DNA from 2 places in the Telluria sp. PB2R4 genome. Region 2 is predicted to be linked to the other one. Evidence: predicted binding sites of a transcription regulator. Region 2 holds the regulator's gene; the other holds the start of a gene.
The links. The regulator sigma-54, encoded in region 2, starts transcription at its own class of promoters, with help from an activator protein. The targets are predictions, from matches to a motif close to TGGCANGNAANCTGCTTT.

Region 1: glnA (type I glutamate--ammonia ligase) is a predicted target of sigma-54. The motif match lies at 2,311-2,328, and genes of this name have one in related genera.

Annotation. Positions count from the first base shown of each region.
Region 1 is NZ_JCASIC010000006.1:293,419-298,193, forward strand. Features, by position in the region: gene AC56LU_RS12910 (CocE/NonD family hydrolase) at 1-1,613, shown strand, start outside; gene AC56LU_RS12915 (rhodanese-like domain-containing protein) at 1,653-2,111, opposite strand; gene glnA (type I glutamate--ammonia ligase) at 2,397-3,812, shown strand; gene AC56LU_RS12925 (DUF4124 domain-containing protein) at 3,971-4,492, shown strand; gene glnL (nitrogen regulation protein NR(II)) at 4,489-4,775, shown strand, end outside.
Region 2 is NZ_JCASIC010000003.1:17,991-22,765, forward strand. Features, by position in the region: gene AC56LU_RS06200 (enoyl-CoA hydratase/isomerase family protein) at 1-811, opposite strand, end outside; gene hpf (ribosome hibernation-promoting factor, HPF/YfiA family) at 952-1,305, opposite strand; gene AC56LU_RS06210 (RNA polymerase factor sigma-54) at 1,364-2,842, opposite strand; gene lptB (LPS export ABC transporter ATP-binding protein) at 2,842-3,624, opposite strand; gene lptA (lipopolysaccharide transport periplasmic protein LptA) at 3,621-4,178, opposite strand; gene lptC (LPS export ABC transporter periplasmic protein LptC) at 4,212-4,775, opposite strand, start outside.

The DNA of each region.
Region 1 (4,775 bases), on a different contig from region 2:
TCTTCGTGACCCAGGACGTGCGCGGCCGCTACATGTCGGAGGGCGTGTGGCAGGAGATGACGCCGCATGCCAAGGGCAAGCGCGCCACGGGAGAGGGCCAGGAAAGCGAGGACATGCACGACACCGTCGAATGGCTGCTCAAGCACGTCCCGAACAACAACGGCCGGGTCGGCATCTGGGGCATCAGCTATCCGGGCTTCTACACCGCGGCCAGCATCATCGATTCGCACCCGGCGATCAAGGCCGCCTCGCCGCAGGCCCCGATCGCCGACCTGTACATGGGCGACGACTCGTACCACGGCGGCGCCTTCATGCTGTCGGCGAACTTCGATTTTTACTCGGCCTTCCTGCCGCAGCGGAATCCGACCCCCGGCAACAAGGAGCGCTCGCGCTTCGCCTACGGGGAGGCCGACGCGTACGACTTCTTCCTGAAGCGCCTGACGCTGCCGAACATCCTCGCCACCATGACGGACGAGCAGCGCGCGCTGCTGGTGCCGACCATCGAGCACGACACCTACGACGCGTTCTGGCGCTCGCGCGCCATCACGCCGCACATGAAGAACGTCAAGGCGGCGGTGCTGACCGTGGGCGGCTGGTTCGATGCCGAAGACCCGGCCGGGCCGCTTGCCATCTACAAGGCGGTCGGCAAGTACAACCCGGGCACGCCGAATGCGCTGGTGATGGGGCCGTGGGTGCACGGCGGCTGGGCGCGCGGCGACGGCGCACGCCTCGGTCACGTGAATTTCGATGCGAAGACGGGCGAATACTTCCGCCGCGAGATCCAGTTTCCGTTCTTCGAGCAGCACCTGAAGGGCGTGAAGCCGGCGCGCGCCTTGCCTGCGGTGACGGCCTTCGAGACCGGCACCAATGTCTGGCGCAGCTACCCGGCCTGGCCGCCGGCCCCGGCGAAAGCGCGCACCCTGTACTTCGGCCCGAACGGCACGCTGGGCTGGCAACAGCCCGCCGCCAGCGGGGCCGGCTACGACGAATACGTGGCCGACCCGCATAAACCCGTGCCCTTCATCGGCTACCCGGCCACCGGCGTGCCGCGCGAATACATGGTGTCCGACCAGCGCTTCGCCGCCACCCGTCCCGACGTGCTGGTCTACCAGAGCGAGGTGCTGGAAGAAGATGTGACCATCGCCGGCCCGGTGCTGCCGAAGCTGTTCGTGTCGACCACCGGGACGGATGCCGACTGGGTGGTCAAGCTGATCGACGTCTACCCCAGCGAATACCCGACCCCGACGGCGGAACGCAAGGGCAACGACGTCGGTCCGCCGCACCTCAACCTGGGCGGCTTCCAGCAGCTGGTGCGCGGCAATCCGCTGCGCGGCAAGTTCAGGAACAGCTTCGAGAAGCCGGAGCCGTTCACCCCGGGCAAGCAGGAAGCGCTTTCCTTCGACATCGGCGACGTGCACCACACCTTCCGCCGCGGCCACCGCATCATGGTGCAGGTGCAGAGCTCGTGGTTCCCGCTGATCGACCTGAATCCGCAGACCTTCACCCACATCCCGAAGGCCAAGCCGGAAGACTTCAAGAAGGCGACCCAGCGTGTGCATCGTGCGCCGGGGGCGGCGTCCGGCCTGCAGTTGATGGTCATGCCGGCGCACTGATGTTCGTCGTGTGGGCCGGTTTCCGCCCACACGGCAAGTTCAGGCTCCGATCCAGGGCAGCCCGGCCTTGCACCAGCCGCCCACCGTCTTGCGATGCCCCTCCGCATCGCGGTCCCCCTCGAAGCCTTCCAGGATGTCGTAGGACTCGGCGAAGCCATGTTCGGTCGCCACGCGCGCGCTGTGGCGCGAGCGTACGCCCGAGCGGCACAGGAACAGCAGTACCTCGTCCTGGCGCGCCACTTGCGCCAGCTGCGCACCGAATTCGGGATTCGGCGCGCCGCCCGGGTAAGTGGCCCACTGCACCGCGACGTGCTGCGCCTCCGGAAGCGCCACCCGGCCGACCCAGTCGCGCTCGGCATTGGTGCGCACGTCGACCAGCTTCACGCGCGGATCGCCCTGTACTAGCGTGAAGGCTTCCTCGGGCGTGACGGCGCCGGCATAAGGCTGGCCCGGGGCGCGCCGGCGGGCAAGGGCAAGGATGGTCTCGGTGGTGGTCATGGTGTGATCCAGTTTGAACAAGAAAAGGTGATGCACCAACTTGGTTCGGTGTATCCTGCGCTGCTGTGGTGCATGGACTGCAATACTGCACCAATGTAGTGCGACGACGCATTCAGGTGCACGGCGTCTACCGGAAGATTCTAGGACGGATACCAGCGAATTCCAACGAAGCATTGTGCATTTACTCATAACGCCGGGTTGGCACAGTTCATGCTTTGATGTAGAGCAAGTTGCCGCATTGCGAGCTTTCCAGTGCGGCACCCCCTTTTCAATCAGGAGATACGAATGGCAAAGACGGCTGCAGACGTAATTCAACTCATCAAAGACAACGAAGTGAAGTTCGTTGACCTGCGCTTCGCGGACACCCGCGGCAAGGAGCAGCACGTGACCGTCCCCGTGTCGCATTTCGACGAAGACAAGTTCGAGTCGGGCCATGCCTTCGACGGTTCGTCGATCGCCGGCTGGAAGGGCATCGAAGCCTCCGACATGCTGCTGCTGCCGGATCCGAATACCGCCAATCTCGACCCGTTCATGGAAGAGACCACGCTGTTCATGCAGTGCGACGTGATCGAACCGTCGGACGGCAAGGGCTACGACCGCGACCCGCGCTCGATCGCCAAGCGCGCCGAAGCCTACCTGAAGTCGACCGGCATCGGCGACACCGCCTTCTTCGGTCCGGAACCGGAATTCTTCATCTTCGACTCGATCCGCTGGAAGATCGACATGTCGGGCTGCTTCGTCAAGATCGACTCGGACGAGTCCTCGTGGGCGACCGACAAGGAAATCGAAGGCGGCAACAGCGGCCACCGTCCGACCGTCAAGGGCGGCTACTTCCCGGTCCCGCCGGTCGACAGCTTCCAGGACATGCGCTCGGAAATGTGCCTGATCCTCGAATCGATGGGCATTCCGGTCGAAGTGCATCACCACGAAGTGGCCGGCGCCGGCCAGAATGAAATCGGCACCAAGTTCTCGACCCTGGTCGAGCGCGCCGACTGGACCCAGAACATGAAGTACGTGATCTGGAACGTGGCCCACAGCTACGGCAAGACCGCCACCTTCATGCCGAAGCCGATCAACGGCGACAACGGCTCGGGCATGCACGTGCACCAGTCGATCTGGAAAGACGGCAAGAACCTGTTCGCCGGCGACGGCTATGCCGGCCTGTCGGATACCGCACTGTTCTACATCGGCGGCATCATCAAGCACGCGCGCGCCCTGAACGCGATCACCAACCCGGGCACCAACTCGTACAAGCGCCTGGTGCCTGGCTACGAAGCCCCGGTCAAGCTGGCCTACTCGGCCCGTAACCGCTCGGCCTCGATCCGCATCCCGCACGTGGCGAACCCGAAGGGCCGCCGCATCGAGACCCGTTTCCCGGATCCGCTGGCCAACGTCTACCTGTGCTTCGCCGCGCTGATGATGGCAGGCCTGGACGGCATCCAGAACAAGATCCACCCGGGCGAAGCCGCGACCAAGGACCTGTACCACCTGCCGCCGGAAGAAGACAAGCTGATCCCGACGGTGTGCTCCTCGCTGGAAGAAGCGCTGGAAGCCCTGGACAAGGACCGCGAGTTCCTGACCCGCGGCGGCGTGTTCAGCGACAGCATGATCGATGCCTACATCGAGCTGAAGATGAACGAAGTGCAGCGTCTGCGCATGACTCCGCATCCGGCCGAATTCGACATGTACTACTCGTCGTAATCGAAAGGTCAACAGAACCGTTGCGCCCATGCATCAGCGCGCGTAAGGCTCTGTAACAAAGGCGGGGAAAGCGAGGGCTTTCCCCGCCTTTTTTCATGCTTCATGTATAGTCGCCCGCATTACAATCAGTGCACGTTTATTGTGCAGACTAATTTCTGATGGGAACGACAATTAGCTTATTCCGACGCTTCGCGATCGTGCTGGCAACCGGCCTCGCGCTCCAGAATGGGGCGCAAGCCCAGGGCACCGTCTACAAATGCGTGGACGACCAGGGACGCGTCGAGTTCACCGACAGCGGCCGCAAAGGCTGCAAGGCCCTCGACCTGCCGGGCTATGCACCGGCCCCGACGCCGCGCGCCTCGGCCCCGATTCCTGCAGTGCGCCCGATGAACCCGGGACCGCCCGCCGCCGTGTCGCCGGCCAGCTTCCCGCGTGTCGACACGGCCCAGCAGCGCGCCCGCGACGACGACCGCCGCGAGATCCTCAACGACGAACTGCGCATCGAGCAGAAGAAGCTGGCCGAGCTGCGCCGCGACTTCAACGGGGGCGAGCCGGAACGCCAGGGCAACGAGCGCAACTACGCCAAGTACCAGGAGCGCGTCGCTTCGATGCGCGACGAGATCGGCCGCACCGAGCGCAATATCGAAGCGCTGCTGCGCGAGATCGGCAAGGTGCGATGAGCGCCGGCGGCGGCCTGCCGGCGCGTTTCGCCGGCCTCGACCTGCTGGCCTCGAGCGTGCTGCTGCTCGGCCCCGCGGGCCAGGTACGCTACGCGAACCCGGCCGCCGAGAACCTGCTCGAGCTGTCGCTGAAATCGCTGCAGCGCGCGCCGCTGCCCGAGCTGTTCGCCAACGGCCTCGAACTGGCCGCCCTGTGCGCGCAGGCGCTGGCGCACCAGTATGCCGACCTGCGCCAGGACCTGGTCCTGCAGCGCAGCGGGCGCGAACCCCTGCACGTCAACAG
Region 2 (4,775 bases):
GGCGCATTGCCTTCAACGCCTTTTGCGCGAACGGGTTCTCGTCGCGCCCGAGCGAGGCCATGATCGCGCCCACCGTAGCGGCGCCGAAGTGCGCATCGATCACGGCGCGCTGCGCCTGCAGCTCACTCGGTCCGATGCGAGCGGCAAACTGCGCGGCGTAGTTCCGTATCGCCGCCGGCAACTGCGCGCCGGCCGTCGATTCCACCAGCGCCATCAATCCGCCCAGCTGGTCGCCCGGCACGAACACGTCGGCCAGCCCCACGTAGAGCGCATCGGTCGCGCCGATCGTCAGGCCGGTCAGGCCCAGGTATTGTCCCAGCTGGCCCGGCGCGTGCGACAGGAAGTGGCTGCCGCCGACGTCCGGGAACAAGCCAATGTTCACCTCGGGCATCGCCATTTTCGTGCGTTCGGTGACGATGCGCAGGCCGCAGCCAGGGCCGCCCTGGGCGATACCCATGCCGCCGCCCATCACCACGCCGTCCATCACCGCGATGTAGGGCTTCGGATAAAAGTGGATCAGGTGGTTCAGTGCGTATTCTTCGGTGAAGAAGTCTTCCAGCAGCGCGCTGCCGCCCATCGGGCTGGCCTGGCCTACCTCGTGGAAAAAGCGGATGTCGCCGCCCGCGCACAGGGCCTTCTCGCTGCTGCTGGTGATGACCACCGCGTCGATGCCCGCGTCATCCTTCCACTGCAACAGGGTCGCGGTGAGCGCGCGCACCATGTCGAGCGAGAGAGAATTCAGGGCTTTCGGCCGGTCGAGCGTGATGACGCCGGTGCGATTGGCAACGCGGGTCAGGACGGTATCGGTCATGACGGTCTTCTATGATCGAAAAGACATGCATTCTACAGAACATTTGTACAAATACGGAAGCCGGGAAAAGTAACAAGCGTGTACAAAAGCAAAAAGGGCGTCCCCTCAGACGCCCTTGCTTGATGTGCGGCTACCCGTCGTTACGCGGCAGCGGCTTCTCCGATGTCCGGAAGGCGCTTGTGCGCCACGTGGTTATGGTCTTGTAGCATGGATTTGTGCTTTAGAACCTGTCTGTCCAGCCTGTCCATCAGGGTATCAATCGCCGCATACAGATCCTGCGCGGCACTGGCCACGTGCAGAATCTTGCCGGATACCTGTAGGTTGATCTCCGCTTTCTGTCTTTTTTCTTTTTCGGTGAGGTTGTCGATCGCAAGGAACACGTGGGTATCGATGACGTGGTCGAAATGACGGGTGATGCGCTCGAGCTTATTCTGAACGTATTCACGGATGGCGGGGGTAACTTCGAGATGGTGGCCGCTGATTGTGAGGTTCATACACACTCCTTAGGGAAGGTGCCCTGCCCGCGCCACAAGGTGAGAGTGGGCAGTGGCTTTACAGGGATTTGCGGAGGCTGACGGGCGGAATCTTGAGCGCTTCGCGGTATTTTGCAACCGTGCGGCGCGCAATGACCATACCTTGTTCCCCGAGCATCTCCGCGATCTTGCTGTCGGATAGAGGGTTCCTAGGGTCTTCTGCTCCTGTCAATTGCGCAATGAGTGCGCGGATCGCCGTCGAGGAGGCTTCTCCCCCCGCTTCGGTGGCGACGTGACTTCCGAAGAAGTATTTCAGCTCAAACATGCCGTGCGGGGTCAGCATGTATTTCTGAGTGGTTACACGCGAGATTGTGCTCTCGTGTAGGCCTAGTGTATCAGCTATCTCGCGTAAGACAAGAGGGCGCATGGCAACCGCGCCGTGGCTGAAAAAGTTGCGCTGGCGCTCCACAATTGCCTCGGCAACACGCAGGATCGTATCGAAACGCTGGCGCATGTTCTTGATGAGCCACTTGGCTTCCTGCAGCTGCGCGCCCATCTGGCTTTCGCTCTTGCCCTGCTTGAGCAGGTTGGCGTACAGCGAGTTCACACGCAGTTTCGGCATCACGTCCGGGTTCAGGGTGACGGCCCAGCCGCTCTTGGCGCGCCGGACGATCACGTCCGGCACCACGTAGTCGGACACGCCCGAGCCGAAGGCCGCGCCGGGATGCGGATTGCACTGGCGGACCACGGCCTGCACTTCGCGCAGGTCTTCGTCGTCGCAGTCGAGCGCCTTCTTCAGCTTGGTGTATTCGCGCTGGGCGAACCAGGCCAGGTAGCCTTCGACGATCTTCAGGGCCAGGCGCCGCGTCACCATCGGCACGCCCGGCATGCGGCGGATCTGCAGCGCCAGGCATTCGGCCGCGCTGCGCGCACCCACGCCCACCGGGTCCAGGCTCTGCACCAGCGCCAGCGCGCAGCGCAGTTCGTCCATCTCGATCTCGAGTTCTTCCGGCAGCCGCGCATGGATGTCGTCGAGCGGCTCTTCGAGGTAGCCGTTGTCGTCGAGCGCATCGATCACCAGCTCGGCCAGCACGCGGTCGCGCACGCTGCAGCCGGTCAGGCGGATCTGCTCGGCCAGGTGCTCGCGCAGCGTGACGCTGTCGGCTTCGAGCTGCGGGCGTCCGTCCTCGTCGTCGCCGCTGCGCGCGCCGCCGCCTTCGCCGCCCCAGTCGGTATCGCCCTCGCCACGTTCGCCGTGGTCGCCGCCGTCATCCCCGCCCTCCGCCTCCGCCTTGGGGCCGTCCGCGCCCTCCGGTGCCGGCGCCGCGGCCGGCGCGTCGCCATTCGGCGGCGCCGCATTGATGGCGCCGTCGGCCAGCAGCCGCACCGAGCGGTCGAGCGGATCGTCGAGACGTTCGAGCAGCGGGTTGTCGTGCAGGATCTGCTCGATCTCCTGGTGCAGTTCGAGCGTGGACAGCTGCAGCAGGCGGATCGACTGCTGCAGCTGCGGCGTGAGCGCCAGGTGCTGCGAGGTGCGGAGCTGCAGTGACTGTTTCATTACATCCTGAAGTGTTCGCCGAGGTAGACGCGCCGCACGGATTCGTTGGCGATGATGTCGTCGGGCCGTCCCGAGGCCAGCACCGCGCCCTGGTTGATGATGTAGGCGCGGTCGCAGATCCCGAGCGTCTCGCGCACGTTGTGGTCGGTGATCAGGACCCCGATGTTGCGCTCCTTCAGGAAGCGCACGATGCGCTGGATCTCGATGACGGCGATCGGATCGACGCCCGCGAACGGTTCGTCCAGCAGCACGAAGCGCGGGTTGGTCGCGAGCGCGCGCGCGATCTCGACGCGGCGCCGTTCGCCGCCCGACAGCGACAGCGCCGGGTTCTCGCGCAGCTTCTCGATCTGCAGTTCCGCCAGCAGGGTGTCGAGGCGTTCGTTGATCTGGTCCTTGGTGAGCGCCTTGCCGTCCACCCGCTGCAGCTCGAGCACGGCGCGGATGTTCTCTTCCACCGTCAGCTTGCGGAACACCGAGGCTTCCTGAGGCAGGTACGAGAGGCCCAGTACCGCGCGGCGGTGGATCGGCAGGCTTGAAATGTCGGTGCCGTTGATGTCGATGGTGCCGGCGTCCGAGGGCACCAGGCCGACGATCATGTAGAACGAGGTGGTCTTGCCGGCGCCGTTGGGGCCGAGCAGGCCGACCACTTCGCCGCATTCCACCTGCAGCGACACGTCGCGCACCACCAGGCGCTTGCCGTAGCTCTTCTGCAGGCCCTTGACGATCAGGGTGCTGCAGCCTTCGCGCGCGGTGGCGAAGGCGCCGTTCATGGCTGCCGTCATTGCTTGGCGCCCTCTGCTGGCGCCGTGGTCCGGCGCGGCGCGATGATCAGGGTGCCGCGGCCGCCGCCCACCTTGCTGGCGCCGCTGGCGTCGTTGCGCACCTGCGCGACTTCGCGCCGGTTGTCGTAGGAGATGAACGGGCCCTTGATCTCGTTGGTCATGCGCCCGCCCTCCAGCTCGCGCACCTCGGCGGCGGTGAACAGCTTCACCAGCTCGGCGCGCTCGTCATACTCGATGCGCTGGGCCTGGCCCTCGACCCACAGGTCGGGACCGCCGTCGCGCTTCTGGCGGAAGGTGGCGGTCTTGCCGTTGTTGGCGGTGAGGGTCACGCTCATGAAGCCTTCCGGCGTTTCCTTCAACAGGGCGCGGTCGGATTTCAGCACCAGCGTGCCGCGCGTGAGCACGACGTTGCCGGTCAGGACGCGGGTCTGGGTGACCTCGTCCACGTCGAGCGAGTCGAATTGGACCACGGCCTGCTTGAGCGAATCGGCACGCTCCGCCGAGGCGCCGAAGGCGGCCAGGCTGAGGAATACGGCTGCGATAATTTTTTTCATGTTGCTTGTCCTGGGTTGGCTTGTTGCTGCCGCTTATTGGGGACGCTGGCGTGGCGGATAAACGATCTGGCCGCGGCTGGCGAGATGCAGCTTCTGGGTCGCGTTGTTGGCGACCATGCCGGTGCCGGTCACGGTCGCGGAACCGAGCCGCATCTCGATCGCCTTGTCGGTCTTGAGGATTTCTTCGTCGGGCAGCACGGTGAGCGCCTGGGTCTGCATGCGCAGCGCTTCGCTGGTCGGCGTGGCCGGACGCTGGATGTCGACGTTGCCGAGCAGTTCGACGCGGTGTTCCTCGTGGTAGATCTGGGCGCGTTTTGCGACGATGGTCATACGCGGACGGCCGGGCGTCATGCTCTCCATCACCGGCTGTTCGACATGGGACACGTCGCCCAGCGGCGTATGCGCCAGGCGCTTGCCCGACACCACGTAGCTCGGCTTGCCCGCTTCGGTCATGCGCACGAACGAGAAATTCTCGACGATGTAGTCGGGTTCGTCCTGCGGCCCGCCGAGTCGCGCGCTGTCGTCTTCGCTTTCCATCAGCTGCACCACCCAGAAGCTGCCGAATGCGCAGAAGGCCGCGATCATCATGATCGTCAG